Regions from separate parts of the Pseudomonas sp. TH08 genome, predicted to be linked through region 1. Evidence: riboswitches for the same ligand, from Rfam matches in the RefSeq annotation. Region 1 holds a riboswitch; each other region holds the start of a gene.

Region 1 (5,564 bases):
CAGCGCCGATCAGCGCGCGTGCACGGGCCAGATCGGCATCCATGGCGGCGCTGAGTTGCTGGGCTTTTTGCTGTTTGTGCAGCAGTGCGCCGAGGGTGTGCAGGTCGTGGCGCACGTGTTCGAAGTAATCCAGCGAATGCCCCGCGCAGGCGGCTTCCAGTAAGTAGGAGCCGACACCGTTGCGTGCCAGACCCGAGCGCGAGGTCACGCCGTCGCCGAAAGCCGTGGCAAACCCGCCGACCACCAGATCCGGTTTCTGCGCATAGAGCGCTTCGCTGGACGGGTAACGCCGCGCAATCACCGGCACGCCGAAATACTCGGCGTTGCCATCCCCGGCATGGGTATCGTCCAGATACGCCACGCCCACCAGCGTCGGGCCGGCATCGAGGGCGAGCAACAGGTCAGCGGCGTGCTGATTGAGCGCAACGATGCGCGACGGTGGTGACGGCGGTGATTGCGCGGCGTTCCAGGTCTCGCCGCAATTACGCAAGCTGTCGGCACCCGCCGCAGTGGACCAGAGCAGGGCGCTCGCCAGTAGCCATGGCGCCCTCATGTGCGCGCCTTGATCAGCAGATCGACGACCACCTCGCCGCCGACCAGATGCCCTTCGACCAGCCGTTGCACATCGTCGTTGCTGTGCACGCCATACCAGCACGTCTCCGGGTACACCGTGAGAATCGGCCCCAGATTGCACGGGAACTGACAGTGCGTGCGCGTCAGTAGCACCCCGCCCGGGGTTTCGATGCGGTCATGCGCCAGCAAATGCCGGCGCAGGGTTTTCCATAGCTGCAAGGCGCCGCGCTGGGTGCAGCGCGGGCCGGTGCAAAGGAATACGTGGCGCGCATGTTCGGGGACGTGTGACCAGTCCGGGTGGGTGTCGATGCCGTCGTGGCTGATGGAGTTCGTCATCAGAAGGTGTACGTGTAGCGGACTTCGGAGGTGAACGGCCGTCCGAGGTTATCGACGTTATTCGAGCGACTGGTGACGTAGTCGCGGTCGAACAGGTTTTCCACCAGCAGGCTCAGGCGATGCTGGCGGGCATTGTCGAGGTAGCGGTAAGCGTCGGCATCCACCACGGAGTAATGCCCGTATTCAATCTGTTTCGAGCTGGTCACATCGCGGATATAACGGATCGCGCCGCCGGCACCCCACAAACGATTCTCCGACTCATAGCCGACGCGTGAGCGGGCGAAGAAACTCGGGATGTCGTTGATCGTCACACCGGTGCGCGACTCGGTGAGGTTGCGGGTCATGTCGGCCTGCACACTCCATTGATCGTTGAGCGCGAGTTTCGCGTCGGCCTCGAAACCGCGCATGCGGATCTGCCCTTCGCCGTTGACCCACTGGATGTCGTCGAGGGTGATCAGGTCGTCGATCTTGCGTTTGAACAGGGTGACGCTGGCGCTGAATTCGCGGTCGAGCAGCAGGCCTTTGTAATCGAGCCCCAGTTCGGCGTTGCGGCTTTTCTCCGGTTTGAGGTTGCGGTTGCCGATCTCGTCGCCCGGTTCATTGACGAACAATTGCTCGGCGTTCGGCAGCTTGTAGGCACTGCCGTACTGGCCGCGCAGGGACCAGTTTTCGTTGAGGTCATAAAGCGAGGTGAGCATGCTGACAGTGGCGCTATCACCGCTGGCCATGGCTTCGTGACGAATGCCGATGCTCGGGTGCCAATCGGGCAGGGCGTCAATCTGCGGACGCAGTTGCGTATAGATCGCGTGGGCTTCGGCCTTGTCGTTGTCGATGATCAGCACATCGTCCTGGCCCTTGAACCATTGGTTGTCGGTACCGACAATCAGCACATGACCACCGGGCAATTGTGCTTTGCCCTCGGCCTGCACACCCCAATCGGTGAAACCCCAGTAGTCGTTGTGGTTGATGACTTTGGTACCGCCACCGTCGACGTTGTTGATGCGCGTGTAGCGGGTGTCCCAGTCGTTGATATGACCTTTGACGAAGTAACTCAGACGCTCGTTGAGGTTCTGTTCGAAGGTCGCTGTGGCGATCTGTTGCACGCGGTCGTTGGTGGTCTTGTGGTTGTTGACCGGGCGGGCGAAGTCGAGATTGGCGTCGGCGTATTGGTAGAACAACTCAAGTCGCGAATCGTCGCCAAACGACTGAATGGCCTTGCCGCCGAACGTGGTGACTTCGTAGGCGCGTTTCTTTTCGGTATCGTTTTTCATGTCGCGGTTGCGAAACGGCTGGTAGCCGTCGGAGACGTTGTGGCTGACATACGCGAGCAAGCCGAGGTCGCCAAAACCGTTGCTGAAGATGTTCTCGACCCGGGCGTCTTCAGTGGTGCCGCCGAAGGTGTCCAGCCCCAGATTGACTTCGCCGGAAGCTTTTCGGCTCTGCGGGCTGCGGGTGACGATGTTGATCACTCCCGACACTGCCTGCGTGCCGAACAACAGACTCTGCCCACCCTTGAGCACTTCGATGCGCTCGATGGCGTTGGCCGGCAGGGTGTCCAGATACAGGCCGCCGTAAAGGCGATTGTTCAGGCGCACGCCGTCGAGCAGGATCAGCGTGTCGTCGTTGCGCCCGCCCAGCAGGGAGTAGGTGCCGTAGTCGAACGGGCCGTTTTTCGGCGCGACGTACAAACCGGGAATGAACATTTGCATGACGCGGCTGACATCGGCGCCGGGGCCTGCGCGCTCGATCTGCTCGCGGCTGACGATTTCCACTTTGCTGCCGTAGTGCGCCATGTCGGCGACGGTGGTGGACTCCACCGAGGGCGCGGAAACGATTTGCTGATTGAGTTCCAGCGGCGCGTCGTCGGCCAGCAGAAACGGGCTGAACAGACAACCGAATAACAGGGATGGAGCCGAGGGATTGAAAGGTCGAATCATTGTCTTCTCGAAAAGGATCTTCGCAGAAGAGCATGCAGGAGAAGGCATCGCGCACAGCCAATACCGGCCCATGCCCGCCCACCGCAGGATTTTGCCAAACAGAAATTCCAGGCCGGTCTCCGGGCTCACGCGTATCGATGCCTTCACCTTCCCATGGCTTTATGGCCACAGTGGTGTGTCGAAAACATCACGCGTATACCGTTGCGGGGGCAGCACCGGACTTGTTCGAAAAGAACCTACCGGTTTCCCGTTTCACCCCATGCACGGCGGCATGGGACACCTGAAACTGGGCGGCATCTGAACATTCGTCAGACCGTTCGTCAACTCGAGCATGTTTAGGTTGGCTAAGTGTTTGGTGTCATGGCATTGGCTTGCAGGCGCTGTGCCCGATATCCTTCACGACCAGTGTGCGGACGTCCGCAATTGGGTAAAAAAGCAGCCGGTCAGTCAGGGAAAGTTGAAATGCCGTTCAGGGTGATGGTCGTCGGTGGCTACGGAAATTTTGGCAGCATCGTGTGCAGGCATCTGGCGGTCATGCCGGGTGTGGAGCTGTTGCTCTCGGGGCGCGATCGGTTCAAGTTGCAGCGCAAGGTCGATGAGCTGAACAGCCACGCAGGTACGGTCGCCGAAGGCTGGTGTGGCGACGCCATGGGTGCCGAGTTCAAATCCGCGTTGATCTCGCTGAAGATCCAGTTGGTCGTCCATACCGGCGGCCCGTTTCAGGGGCAATCCTTTGCGGTGGCCGAGAACTGCATTGCAGCCGGCGTGAACTACTGCGATCTGGCTGACTGCCGCACGTTCGTCAATGGCATTGGCGTGCTCGATGCTCAGGCGAAACAGGCGGGCGTGGCGATCCTCAGCGGGTGCAGTTCAGTGCCGACGCTGTCGTCCGCGATCATCGATCAGCAGCGTCATCGCTTCTCGCGCATTGATTCGATCGAGCATGGCATTTCTTCATCGGCAAAAATGCCCGGCCTGTCGACGATCGAAGGCGTGCTTGCCTACGCGGGCAAACCGATCAGGCAACTGAAGAACGGCAAGGTGCATGAGGTGCTGGGTTGGCAGGATCTGACCCTGCGCAAGATGCCGCAGATGGGCACGCGCTTGCTGGCTAACGTCGATGTGCCGGACATGGATATATTCGCCGGCCGCTACGGTGCGCACACCCTGAGCTTTAAGGCTGGCGCGGGTCTGAAACTGGGCGGTGTTGCCAACTATCTGCTGGCTCAGGCTCGGCGGTTTGGCCTGGTGAGCGACCATGTTCTGTGGGCCGCACGACTGCACCGCCTGGGCACGCGCTTCGAACGTTTCGGCGATGGCAAAAGCGCGATGTACATCGACGTGCGAGGCATTGGCGTTGATGCGAAACCGTTGTCGATGACCGTGCAACTCACGGCCCTGAATGACAAGGGCCCGGAAATTCCCAGCTGCGCTGCCGTCGCCCTGGCCGCGAAAATGGCTCAGGGCTACGTACCGTCAGCCGGGGCCCGGCCATGTGTCGGCGAGATCAGCGTCGACGAATACCTGGCGGCGATCAACGATCCGGCCAACCTGAGCCTGTTCGTGCAGTTTTCTGACGGGCAGCATTGAACAGGCTAATCAGGCAGACGGCGCCGCCATTTTCAGAAAACGCTGTTCGTGGTCGGGATCGGGCAGCAGACAGGTATCGTATTTGCCGAACAGGCGATAGCGATTCAACGCAATGCGGTCATAGCCCCAATCGCGCAGCACGCGTGGGAAAATGCGCAGCAGTCGCAGAGGCTGCCAGCGGCCACGCAACTGGCCGATGACTTCGAAAAACGCATCCGAACGTTCCCAGTAATGCCGGTCGCGGATCACCGCCATGGTGTCGAACTGATCTACCGGCAAACCGGCCCACGCCAGCAGCGCCTGGCCCTCGGGCGACTGAACGGCCGCCAGGCGCACGCGTCGCTGGCGGTCATGCCGGATCAGAAACCGCGCCCAGCCATTGCACAGTTTGCACACGCCATCGAACAGCACGACGGTCTCGCCGGGTTTAAGCAATGGTGCGGCGGTAGGTCGGCTCTGCGAGGCGGGCATTAGTGTGGGTCCATTGGGTTGGGGGTGACGGGATCATAACCGTGGCGACGGTTGGCGTCTGCTTTTGGGCGCTCACGGTTGATTGAGCGACACCACATAAGCCCTGAACATATCCGCCAACCCATCGGCGAAATCGCTGATTTGCAGTTCGCTTCGCGGGCTGCCGGAGAAGTCTTTGCCGACCGAACTCAGTGTGGTCAATAGCAGATCGCAGGCCGCTGTGCGGATCGGGTCGCCAACATCGGGCAGCAATTCCAGCATGAAGGCGGCAAAGATCTGTCGACCCGACGCGCGCACTTCCTGGGCCTCGGGGGCGTCGCGATAGAGCGGCGCCGCGTCGTTCAGCGCGCCGCGCATCTGCGCTTCCTCGCACTCCGAACGAATGAACGCCTGCACCAGCGTGCGCAGGCGATCAAGCGGCGGCTCTTCGAGGTTTTCCAGAATCCGCTGCAACATTTGCGTGGTGCGCCGCCACTCATCGCTCTGCAAACGGAACAGAATCGCAGCCTTGTTGGGGAAGTATTGGTACAACGAGCCAATGCTCACGCCAGCCTTTTCCGCGACCCGTGCAGTGGTAAAACGGCTGGCACCGTGTTCGGTCAAAACCTGAATAGCCGCCTGCAGAATGGCCGCGACCAGATCAGTGGAACGCGCCTG
Region 2 (5,564 bases), on a different contig from region 1:
AGCGCAGCCAACCGTAGGCGATGCCCCCGGATGGACACCGTAGCGAGGGAACACTGAGCCCAAGCGAAGTGCCGTACGCCGGGGCCAAGCCTTTTGGGTTACCTTTTCGGCGTCTGGAAAAGGTGACTCGCTGTAAGAGCGAAACCGCCAGAAACATCACCCGCAGCAACGGATATGCCCCCAATCCCAGCCCCCCAAACAACAAAATCAAAAGATCGCAGCCTTCGGCAGCTCCTACAGGGGATAAGTCATGCTGCGTTCTTTTGATCTGCTTTGGCTCTTGATCTTCAGCCCCTTCGGCAGGCCGAGCGAAGGTGTTCATCCGGGGGTTAGGCGCGCAGCGCCGTGCGGCGTAGCCGCACACATCGAGAGGAGGTGCAGCGCAGCAAACCGTAGGCGATGCCCCCGGATGGGCGCCGTAGCGAGGGAACACTGAGCCCAAGCGAAGTGCCGTACGCCGGGGCCAAGCCTTTTGGGTTACCTTTTCGGCGTCTGGAAAAGGTGACTCGCTGTAAGAGCGAAACCCTGAGCAGCCGTTACCGCAGCAACGGATATGTACCCAGCGCCCCCCCAAAAAAAGACAAGATCAAAAGATCGCAGCCTGCGGCAGCTCCTACAGGGGAAAAGTCAGGCTGCGATCTTTTGATCTGCTTTGGCTTTTGCCCTTCAGCCACTTCGGCAGGCCGAGCGGAGGTGTTCATCCGGGGGTTAGGCGCGCAGTGCCGTTTGGCGAAGCCAAACACATCGAGAGGAGGTGCAGCGCAGCAAACCGTAGGCGATGCCCCCGGATAGACACCGTAGCGAGGGAACACTGAGCCCAAGCGAAGTGCCGTACGCCGGGGCCAAGCCTTTTGGGTTACCTTTTCGGCGTCTGGAAAAGGTGACTCGCTGTAAGAGCGAAACCCTAAGCAGCCATAACCGCAGCAACGGATATGCCCCCAAACCTCAATCCCACCCCCCAAAAAAACAACAAAATCAAAAGATCGCAGCCTTCGGCAGCTCCTACAGGGGAAAAGTCAGGCTGCGATCTTTTGATCTGCTTTGGCTTTTGCCCTTCAGCCCCTTCGGCAGGCCGAGCGTAGGTGTCCATCCGGGGGTTAGGCGCGCAGCGCCGTTTGGCGAAGCCAAACACATCGAGAGGAGGTGCAGCGCAGCCAACCGTAGGCGATGCCCCCGGATGGACACCGTAGCGAGGGAACACTGAGCCCAAGCGAAGTGCCGTACGCCGGGGCCAAGCCTTTTGGGTTACCTTTTCGGCGTCTGGAAAAGGTGACTCGCTGTAAGAGCGAAACCCTAAGCAGCCATAACCGCAGCAACGGATATGCCCCCAAACCTCAATCCCACCCCCCAAAAAAACAACAAAATCAAAAGATCGCAGCCTTCGGCAGCTCCTACAGGGGAAAAGTCAGGCTGCGATCTTTTGATCTGCTTTGGCTTTTGCCCTTCAGCCCCTTCGGCAGGCCGAGCGTAGGTGTCCATCCGGGGGTTAGGCGCGCAGCGCCGTTTGGCGAAGCCAAACACATCGAGAGGAGGTGCAGCGCAGCCAACCGTAGGCGATGCCCCCGGATGGACACCGTAGCGAGGGAACACTGAGCCTCAGTGAAGTGCCGTACGCCAGGGGCAAAGCCTTTTGCTTACTTTTCGGCGTTTGGAAAAGTGAGTCGCTGTAAGAGCGAAACCGCCAGCGGCAGCTCCCGCAGCAACGGATATGCCCCCAATCCAAACATTGACCGGTCACCACCCGATGCGTAGCCTTGCGCATTCGAGGTTCTTCGGCCGATGCCGAAGCTAAGAAGGGAACGCGGTCAATGCCGCGGCTGCCCCCGCAACTGTGAACGGTGATGTTCGTTGCCACGCCACTGCCAGCTCAATCGATGAGCCAGCGGGAAGGCGCAACGAATGCCAGGCCCAAGCCCTGAACGCCGTCAGCCAGGAGACCTGCCTCGTCACAGATTCTCACTACAACCGGGCGGGGTGATCCGGTGGCGAACGCTTCCGGCGCGCACGCGCGTTGCCGGTTCTCGTCCCGTATGCCCGCCGCTTGCCAAAGGGCATACCGATGAAAACACTGGCCAAACTCCCCGTCACCATCGTCACCGGCTTCCTCGGCTCGGGCAAAACCACACTGTTGCGCCACATGCTCGACAACGCTCAGGGCCGTCGCATCGCGGTGATCGTCAACGAATTTGGCGAACTGGGCATCGACGGTGAAATCCTCAAGCAATGCACCATCGGCTGCACCGAAGAAGAAGCCACCGGTCGCGTCTACGAACTGGCCAACGGCTGCCTGTGCTGCACCGTCCAGGAAGAGTTCTTCCCGGTAATGCGCGAACTGGTTGCCCGTCGCGGCGACCTTGACCATATCCTCATCGAAACCTCGGGCCTGGCCCTGCCAAAACCACTGGTGCAAGCGTTCCAGTGGCCGGAAATCCGCAGCGCCTGCACCGTCGACGCAGTGATCACTGTGGTCGACAGCCCGGCCGTAGCCGCGGGCACCTTCGCCGCGTTCCCGGATCAGGTCGACGCCCAGCGCAAACTGGACCCGAACCTCGACCACGAATCGCCACTGCACGAGCTGTTCGCCGACCAACTGGCCAGCGCCGACCTGGTGATCCTCAACAAGGCCGACCAGACCAGCCCGGAAGACCTCGCTCGCGTACGCCTCGAAGTCGCCGAAGAACTGCCGCCAGCGGTGAAAATCATCGAAGCGAGCAACGGTCGCGTGCCGCTGGACGTGTTGATCGGCCTCGGCGCCGGTTCGGAAGAACACATCGACAGTCGCCACAGCCATCACGATCATCACCACGGTGAAGGCGATGACGATGACGATCACGATGACCATGATCACGACGCCTTCGATTCGATTTCCATCGAACTGCCACAGGCCGACGAAAGCTTGCTGCTCGACGCGCTGACGCAATTGGTGGTCAAGCACGGCATCCTCCGTGTCAAAGGTTTTGCAGCAATCCCGAACAAACCGATGCGCCTGCTGATTCAGGGCGTGGGCACGCGTTTCGACAAGCATTTCGACCGTCAGTGGGGCGCCGATGAGGCGCGCGTCACGCGTCTGGTGTTGATCGGTCAGGAGCTCGACGCCGCGCAACTCGAAGCGCAACTGCGCGCCGCGCTCAGCGTTTAAACCATGCACCTGCTCAGGACCCAGCCCGGCGGTTTCGTTTCGGATGACAACATTGCCGACCTTGGCCAAACCCCCGCCGAGTTGGTGATCCTGTGCAGCGGCGACTCCAGCCTGGCGCTGCTCGCCGAGGCCGCGCAGCAATTGCCCGAGGATTATCCGAGCCTGCGTCTGGCTAATCCCATGCAGGTGCAGAATCACGCCTCGGTCGATCTGTACGTCGACGAAGTGCTGCGCCACGCGAAAGTCATTCTGATCTCGCTGCACGGCGGCATCGCTTATTGGCGCTATGGCGTCGAACGTTTGATCGAGCTGGCCGAGCGCGGCGTGCAGGTGATTCTGGTGCCGGGCGATGATCGCCCCGACCCGGAACTCAGTGACTTGAGCACCGTCGGCGCCGAGGATCGTGATCGGCTGTGGCAGTTCTTGCGTCAGGGCGGCATGGGCAATGCGCTGGATTTTTTCCGCTGCCTCGCCAGCCGTTGGCTCGCTCGCGATTACGTCTGGGGCGAGCCGCAAGCCTTGCCGCGCACCGCGATTTTTCACCCGAACAAAACCGCCGCCGCACTGAGTGACTGGCAAGCCGATTGGCTGCCCGAGCAACCGGTCGCGGCGGTGTTGTTTTACCGCTCGCACCTGCAAGCGGCGAACACCGCGTTTATTGATGTTTTCTGCCAGCGCTTGCAGGCGGCGGGACTTAACCCGCTGCCCATTGCGGTGGCCAGTCTGAAAGAACCCGGCTGCCTCTCGGTGGTCGAGGATTGGCTGGACGAAGTTGAGGCGGGGGTGATTCTCAACACCACCGGGTTCGCCCAGTCGAGCCCCGAAGCGCCACACCTGCGGCCGTTTCGCCGCAATATCCCGGTCATTCAAGCGATCTGTGCCCAGGACAACGAACCCGGTTGGCGCGACAGCGAGCAAGGCCTCGGCCCTCGGGATCTGGCGATGCACATTGCGCTGCCGGAACTCGACGGGCGGATCATCAGCCGGCCGATCAGCTTCAAGGATCTGGCCTGGCGCAGCGAGCGCAGTCAGTCCGATGTGGTCTGCTATCGGGCGCAACCCGAGCGCATGGATTTCGTCGCCGAACTGGCGCGGCGCTGGATCGATCTGGCGCGGGTACCGAATGCCGAGAAACGTATTGCGCTGATCCTCGCCAACTACCCGACTCGCGATGGGCGTATCGGTAACGGTGTCGGCCTCGATACGCCAGCGGCGGCGCTGAACATCCTGCGCGCATTGCAGGTTGAGGGTTATCCGATCACGGCAGAACTGCCGAGCAGCGGCACCGAGTTGATCCAGCAATTGCTCGGTGGCGTCAGCAACGATCTCGACACCATTGACCTGCGTCCCTGCCAGCAAAGCCTGGCGATGGACGCCTACATGACGATGTTCAATGAGCTGCCCGAGGCCAATCGCGCGGCGGTGGTCGAGCGTTGGGGGCCACCGCAAAGCGATCCGATGTGCCGCGACGGGCGGATGATGATCGCCGGTTTGCGCTTTGGCCTGACCTTCGTCGGCATTCAACCGGCGCGCGGTTATCAGGTTGACCCGAGCGCGGTCTATCACGACCCGGATTTGGTGCCTCCGCACGCTTATCTGGCGTTTTACTTCTGGTTGCGCAACACCTACAGCGCCCACGGCGTGATTCACGTCGGCAAGCACGGCAATCTGGAATGGTTGCCTGGCAAGGGCGTCGGGCTCTCGGAAAACTGCTGGCCGGATGCGCTGCTCGGGCCGTTGCCGAATATCTATCCATTTATCGTCAACGACCCGGGCGAGGGCGCTCAGGCCAAACGGCGTACGCAAGCGGTGATCATCGACCACTTGATGCCGCCGCTGACCCGCGCCGAAACCTATGGCCCGTTGCGCAATCTGGAGCTGCTGGCTGACGAGTATTACGAAGCACAGTTGCTCGATCCACGCCGCGCCCGCGAGTTACAGAAAGACATTCTGCAGCTGGTGCGTGACACGCAGATCGACCGAGAACTGCAACTCGACGCGGCGCTCGACAGCGACGCCGATGCGGCGATCTGGCTGCCGCGGCTCGATACGTATCTGTGTGATTTGAAGGAGTCGCAGATCCGCGATGGCTTGCACATTTTCGGCGAATCGCCGACCGGGCGTTTGCGCATCGATACCTTGCTGGCGTTGCTACGCATTCCACGGGGCGATGGCAAAGGCGCGCAATCGAGTCTATTGCGAGCCCTCGCCAAAGCCTTCGCGCTCGGCTTCGATCCACTCGACTGTGCGCTGGCTGATCCATGGACAGGCCCACGCCCCGAAGCGCTGCAATCACAAAGCAACGAGTCTTGGCGCACCGCCGGCGACACCCGCGAACGCCTCGAACTGTTTGCCACGACCCTGATTTCCCAAACACTACAAACCCCGAGTGGGAGCGAGCCTGCTCGCGAAGGCGTCCTGTCAG
Region 3 (5,564 bases), on a different contig from region 1:
CGACACTCAACAACGCCACACTCATTGACTCACTCCCCAATAATTGTCGTACAGCAACTCATTGAGCGGACGCGCCTGCGCCCACCCTTCGAGTACCAGCATCGGCGCCGGATAAAATTCCTTGACCGGGCCCAGACATAACACCGCCAGCGGCTTGGCCCCGGCCGGCAATTTCAACAGATCGGCCAGCGCCTGTGGCTCGAACAACGAGACCCAGCCCATGCCCAGTCCTTCGGCACGGGAAGCCAGCCAGAGGTTCTGAATCGCACAGGACAACGACGCCATGTCCATTTCCGGTAGCGTGCGGCGACCGAAGATGTGTTTTTCGCGATCGTCCATCAGCGCCGCCACCAGCACTTCGGCGCAGTCGTTGATGCCCTCGACCTTGAGCTTCATGAATTCATCGCTGCGCTCGCCCAGGGCTTCGGCGGTACGGACGCGTTCTTCTTCGACGAGGTTCTGGATCTGGCCGCGCAGGGGACGGTCGCTGATGCGGATAAAACGCCAGGGCTGCATCAGACCGACGCTCGGCGCCTGATGGGCGGCTTCGAGCAAACGGCGCAGCAATTCGGGCTCGACTGTGCCGCCAGTGAAGTGGCGCATGTCGCGGCGTTCGGCGATGGCTCTATAGACGGCTTGGCGTTCGGCCTCTGTATATGCGTTATCTTTCATGGCCCCTTCGCGAGCAGGCTCGCTCCCACAGGAGACCGAGTTTCTTCAGACACTGCATCACTTACTGTGGGAGCGAGCCTGCTCGCGAAGGCGGCCTCGGCATCAGGCGCAAAGAGTGCCGCGACAGCCACAGGATTCGACGGGAAATAGAAGTGCACATAAGAAGCCGTCATCCGCCCTTCCCGATAAACCGCCTCAGCCCCGCGCCCGCCATTCGGGCTCAAGCCACGGGCAATCGGCGTCAGCTCAGTGGTGGTCAGCGAATGATGATAGGTGTGGCCACGCAGAGAGCCTTCCGGCAGATCCACCGCTTGCAGCGCCAACGCCGCCAGACGCTTTTGCATCACCGCATCGCCCGCCAGCAAACCGACCAGTTCGGCGCGAGTGCCTTCGACGTCGGTCAAGGAATCGAGCAGATACAACATGCCGCCACACTCGGCGAGTAACGGTTTGCCGGCCGCATGATGCGCACGGATCGCGTCGAGCATCGCGGTGTTTTGCGACAGCGCAACGTGATGCAACTCCGGGTAACCACCGGGCAGATACAGACTGTCCGCCGCAGGCAATTGCGTGTCGCGGATCGGCGAGAAGAAACTCAGTTCGGCGCCCATCGCCCGCAGCAGCTCGAGACTCGCGCCATAGGTGAAGGCAAACGCCTCATCACGTGCGACCGCGATACGCACGCCTTCAAGCAGCGGTTCTGCGACAACTACGTCAGGCGCGGCAAATTCCACAGCCGGTGGCAGCGCTACCTCGCAACTGCTGGCCAGCGCGTCGGCGGCCGCGTCGAGGCGCATATCAAGGTCATTCAGTTCGCTGGCCTGGACCAGACCAAGATGTCGACTCGGCAGTTCGATGCCGGTCTCGCGAGACAACGCGCCGTACCAGCGCAAACCTTCAGTGAGGCTGCCTTCGAGCAATTGTGCGTGGCGCAAAGTGCCGACACGGTTGGCCAACACTCCGGCAAACGGCAGATCCGGCTGATACTTCGCCAGGCCCAGCGCCAACGCACCAAAGGTCTGCGCCATGGCCGTGCCGTCGATCACTCCAAGCACCGGCACACCAAAATGTCGCGCCAGATCGGCGCTCGATGGCGTGCCATCGAACAACCCCATCACGCCTTCGATCAGGATCAGATCGGCCTCAGCGGCGGCTTCCCACAACAGACGACGACTTTCCTGCTCGCCGACCATCCACATGTCCAGTTGATACACCGGCGCACCGCTGGCGCGCTCGAGAATCATCGGATCGAGAAAGTCCGGGCCGCATTTGAAAACGCGCACCTTGCGCCCCTGATTGCGATGCAAACGGGCGAGCGCGGCGGTGACGGTGGTCTTGCCCTGACCGGAGGCCGGCGCGGCAATGAGTACCGCCGGGCAGTGACGTGGTTGATTCAAAGTTCGACGCCTTTCTGCGCTTTGATGCCAGCCTGGAAGGCGTGTTTGAGCATGCCCATTTCGGTGACCGTGTCGCCCATTTCGATCATTTCCGGCTTGGCCGCGCGACCGGTGACGATCACGTGCTGCATCGGCGGACGTGCCTGCAAATCGCTGAGCACCTGATCGAGATCGAGATAACCGTGTTTGAGGGCGATGTTCAATTCATCGAGCACCACCAGGCCGATCAATGGATCGCGCAGCAGTTCACGGGAGACGGCCCAAGCGGCTTCGGCGGCGGCGATGTCGCGTTGACGATCCTGGGTCTCCCAGGTGAAGCCTTCGCCCATGACGTGGAACCGTACCTGCTCCGGGAAGCGGCGGAAGAACAGCTCTTCGCCGGTGCTGTTGCGGCCCTTGATGAACTGCACCACGCCACACTGCATACCGTGGCCCATGGCGCGGGCGAGCATGCCGAACGCCGAGCTGCTCTTGCCTTTGCCATTACCGGTCAGCACCAGCACCAGGCCGCACTCGTCGGGCGAGTTGGCGATGCGTTCGTCGATCACGGCTTTTTTGCGCTGCATACGCGCCAGATGGCGCTCGTCGCGCTCGGGGGAATCAGTCATGGGGGAGCTCTCCGTTGAGGCTGGATAACGGCGGGCAGGCACAAGAATAGACGGCAAAAAGCCTGGCATCGCCCACCGTGATGCCGCTGGATGGATCAGGCCGGTCTCCGGGCTCATGAGCGGCATTCGCCAGACTGCGCGCCTTCCCGCTTCTTTCGAGGCAGTGGCTCAAGGCGCAGCTTTTACTCATTTACCGTTGCGGGGGCAGCGCCGGGATCGTGGTGACTTCGCTTGAAGACAACCCTCACCGGCTTCCCTGTTTCACTCTGTCGACGGGGGTCACAGAGCACCTGAAACAAGCCGCGAAGGTTAGAGGGTTGGGGGTGGAGCGTCAATTAAAGAGGGGGTCAGCGGGCGAATAACTGCCGCCGATCAATTATCTGGCGCCAATCTTGTGCCACACTGATACAAATGATATCAAAGAGCCATGCTTTTCTCCGAAAACGCCCATCACAACAATAAGGATGATTACGATGCAAGGCATGATCATCAGCAACCCGCGCCTGGAATTTCTGCGCCCGGTGCTTGAACGCTGGTTTGACTGTATCGACCGCTTTAACGCCGTACGGGGCGACAGCGACACACCGTACTGGCATGACGAGAAGGCCAATCTCGGTTCGCTCTCGGCAGCGGCCTGGATGGCCGAACTGGTCACCCTGAACGACACGCCTACGCGCAAACAAAATGAAGAAGGCGAGCGCAATGCCCGCGCTGATCTGTTCGTTGCCGGCGCCGAAGATCGCGCTTACATACAGGCCACACAGCGCTGGCCACGGGTCAACAACCTCAACCTGACCCAGGCCCTTCTCGACATCACCAACGATGCCAAACGCATCAGCTTTGCCAGCGACCTCAAACTCGGCTGCCTGTTTGTCGCCCCGCAAAAAGCCCAGCACAGCGCCAGCCCGGAAGAACTGCAGGACATGGTCGACGACCTGCAAAAAGAACACACCTGCGCGGTCGCCTGGTATTTCCCGTACGCCTACCGCAAGTTGCGCAGCGAAGCCGGCAACTATCACCCCGGCATTGCCGTGCTGTTCAAGGAGGCCCGCGGTTGAGCAGTTGAACCATCGGTCTTGCGCGCGCCTCTATGATTAAGAATGCATTCATAGGGAAGATCAGCAATGCGCAAGACCCAGCTCGCTCTCGTTATCGCGCTCGCCGGAGGGCTCGTCGCCTGTGGTGAATCCTCCAGCCTGCAAGTCTCCGACGGCACCGGCCCGTCACCGAAACTGCCCGAACCGAACAAGACCCTGGTCCCGACGGTGAACATCGCCCCGGCGATCGGCTGGCCCCAGGGTGGCAAACCCACCGCAGCGGCGGGCACGCAAGTCGCGGCATTTGCCGAAGGCCTTGACCACCCGCGCTGGCTCTATGTGCTGCCTAACGGCGATGTACTGGTAGCGGAAACCAATGCCCCACCGAAACCTGACGACAGCAGCGGCATTCGTGGCTGGGTCATGAAGAAAGTCATGGGCAAGGCCGGGGCCGGCGTGCCGAGTCCGAATCGCATCACATTGCTGCGCGATGCCGACCACGATGGCGTCGCCGAGACGCGCACCGTGTTTCTACAGAATCTCAACTCACCATTTGGCATGACCTTGGTCGGCAATGATCTGTATGTCGCCGACACCGATCGCCTGCTGCGATTCCACTACGAAGCCGGTGCGACCGAGATCAAAACCCAGCCGATCAAAGTGACCGACCTGCCGGGCGGCACGATCAACCATCACTGGACCAAAAACGTCATTGCCAGCAAGGACGGCAGCAAGCTGTACGTCACCGTAGGCTCGAACAGTAATGTCGGCGAAAACGGACTGGATAAAGAAGAGGGCCGCGCAGCGATCTGGGAAGTGGATCGTGCGACCGGCAATCACCGGATCTTCGCCTCGGGCATTCGCAACCCCAACGGCCTGGCCTGGGAGCCGACCAGTGGCGCGCTATGGACGGCGGTCAACGAGCGCGACGAGATTGGCAGTGATCTGGTGCCGGACTACATCACCTCGGTCAAGGACGGCGCGTTTTACGGGTGGCCGTTCAGCTATTACGGGCAGCATGTTGATGTGCGGGTGAACCCGCAGAATCTTGATCTGGTTGCCAAGGCCATCGCCCCGGATTATGCCGTTGGCCCGCACACCGCTTCGCTTGGCCTGACCTTCGCCGAGGGCAACACCCTGCCGGCGCAGTTCAAGGAAGGCGCGTTCATTGGCCAGCACGGTTCGTGGAACCGCAAACCGCACAGTGGCTACAAAGTGATTTTCGTACCGTTCGCCGCCGGCAAACCTACGGGCCAACCAGTGGATGTGCTGACCGGTTTCCTCGACAAGGACGAGAATGCATTGGGCCGGCCAGTGGGCGTGGTGATCGATCAGCAAGGTGGCTTGCTGGTGGCGGATGATGTGGGGAACAAGGTGTGGCGAGTGTCTGCCACGAAGTGATATTGAATTTGACCTGAAACAACTGTGGGAGCGAGCCTGCTCGCGAATGCGGTGTGTCAGCCTCCATCGAGTTGACTGACACACCGCTTTCGCGAGCAGGCTCGCTCCCACATTAAGATTGCTGCGATTTTCCTACGGGTTATGCGCCAGATGCTCTGGCTGCAACACTCGCTTGGCGCTCAGATAAGCCTTCTGCCAATACGCCTTCGACAAGCTATCAAGTTTCACCGTACCGCCCGTTGCCGGCGCATGCACGAACCGCCCTTCCCCAACGTAAATCCCCGCGTGACTGACCTGCGAGCCGCCATTGGTGGCAAAGAAGATCAGATCGCCGGTCTGCAAGCCTTCCTTGCCGACATTCGGCGCCTGCATCACGATCAGCTCGCGCGTGGATCGTGGCAGCGTGATGCCAGCCGCATCGCGGTAGACAAAGCCGATCAGGCCGCTGC

Evidence for each region. A riboswitch is a leader RNA that binds a small molecule or an ion and turns the genes downstream of it on or off. The one in region 1 is predicted to bind cobalamin.
Region 2: it holds a riboswitch for cobalamin, as region 1 does, so the genes downstream of both, cobW (cobalamin biosynthesis protein CobW) here and JFT91_RS13545 (TonB-dependent receptor plug domain-containing protein) in region 1, are expected to answer to the same signal.
Region 3: it holds a riboswitch for cobalamin, as region 1 does, so the genes downstream of both, cobO (cob(I)yrinic acid a,c-diamide adenosyltransferase) here and JFT91_RS13545 (TonB-dependent receptor plug domain-containing protein) in region 1, are expected to answer to the same signal.

The regions. Positions count from the first base shown of each region.
Region 1 covers NZ_JAEKEE010000003.1:30,753-36,316, reverse strand. The annotation lists gene JFT91_RS13555 (ABC transporter substrate-binding protein) at 1-553, opposite strand, end outside; gene JFT91_RS13550 ((2Fe-2S) ferredoxin domain-containing protein) at 550-909, opposite strand; gene JFT91_RS13545 (TonB-dependent receptor plug domain-containing protein) at 909-2,846, opposite strand; cobalamin riboswitch at 2,940-3,145, opposite strand; gene JFT91_RS13540 (saccharopine dehydrogenase family protein) at 3,309-4,436, shown strand; gene JFT91_RS13535 (thiol-disulfide oxidoreductase DCC family protein) at 4,446-4,907, opposite strand; gene JFT91_RS13530 (TetR/AcrR family transcriptional regulator) at 4,980-5,564, opposite strand, start outside.
Region 2 covers NZ_JAEKEE010000004.1:687,135-692,698, reverse strand. The annotation lists cobalamin riboswitch at 1,749-1,960, shown strand; gene cobW (cobalamin biosynthesis protein CobW) at 2,060-3,139, shown strand; gene cobN (cobaltochelatase subunit CobN) at 3,143-5,564, shown strand, end outside.
Region 3 covers NZ_JAEKEE010000006.1:130,399-135,962, forward strand. The annotation lists gene cbiB (adenosylcobinamide-phosphate synthase CbiB) at 1-25, opposite strand, end outside; gene bluB (5,6-dimethylbenzimidazole synthase) at 22-672, opposite strand; gene JFT91_RS26935 (cobyrinic acid a,c-diamide synthase CobB) at 669-2,069, opposite strand; gene cobO (cob(I)yrinic acid a,c-diamide adenosyltransferase) at 2,066-2,677, opposite strand; cobalamin riboswitch at 2,759-2,986, opposite strand; gene JFT91_RS26945 (hypothetical protein) at 3,151-3,735, shown strand; gene JFT91_RS26950 (PQQ-dependent sugar dehydrogenase) at 3,802-5,115, shown strand; gene JFT91_RS26955 (C40 family peptidase) at 5,248-5,564, opposite strand, start outside.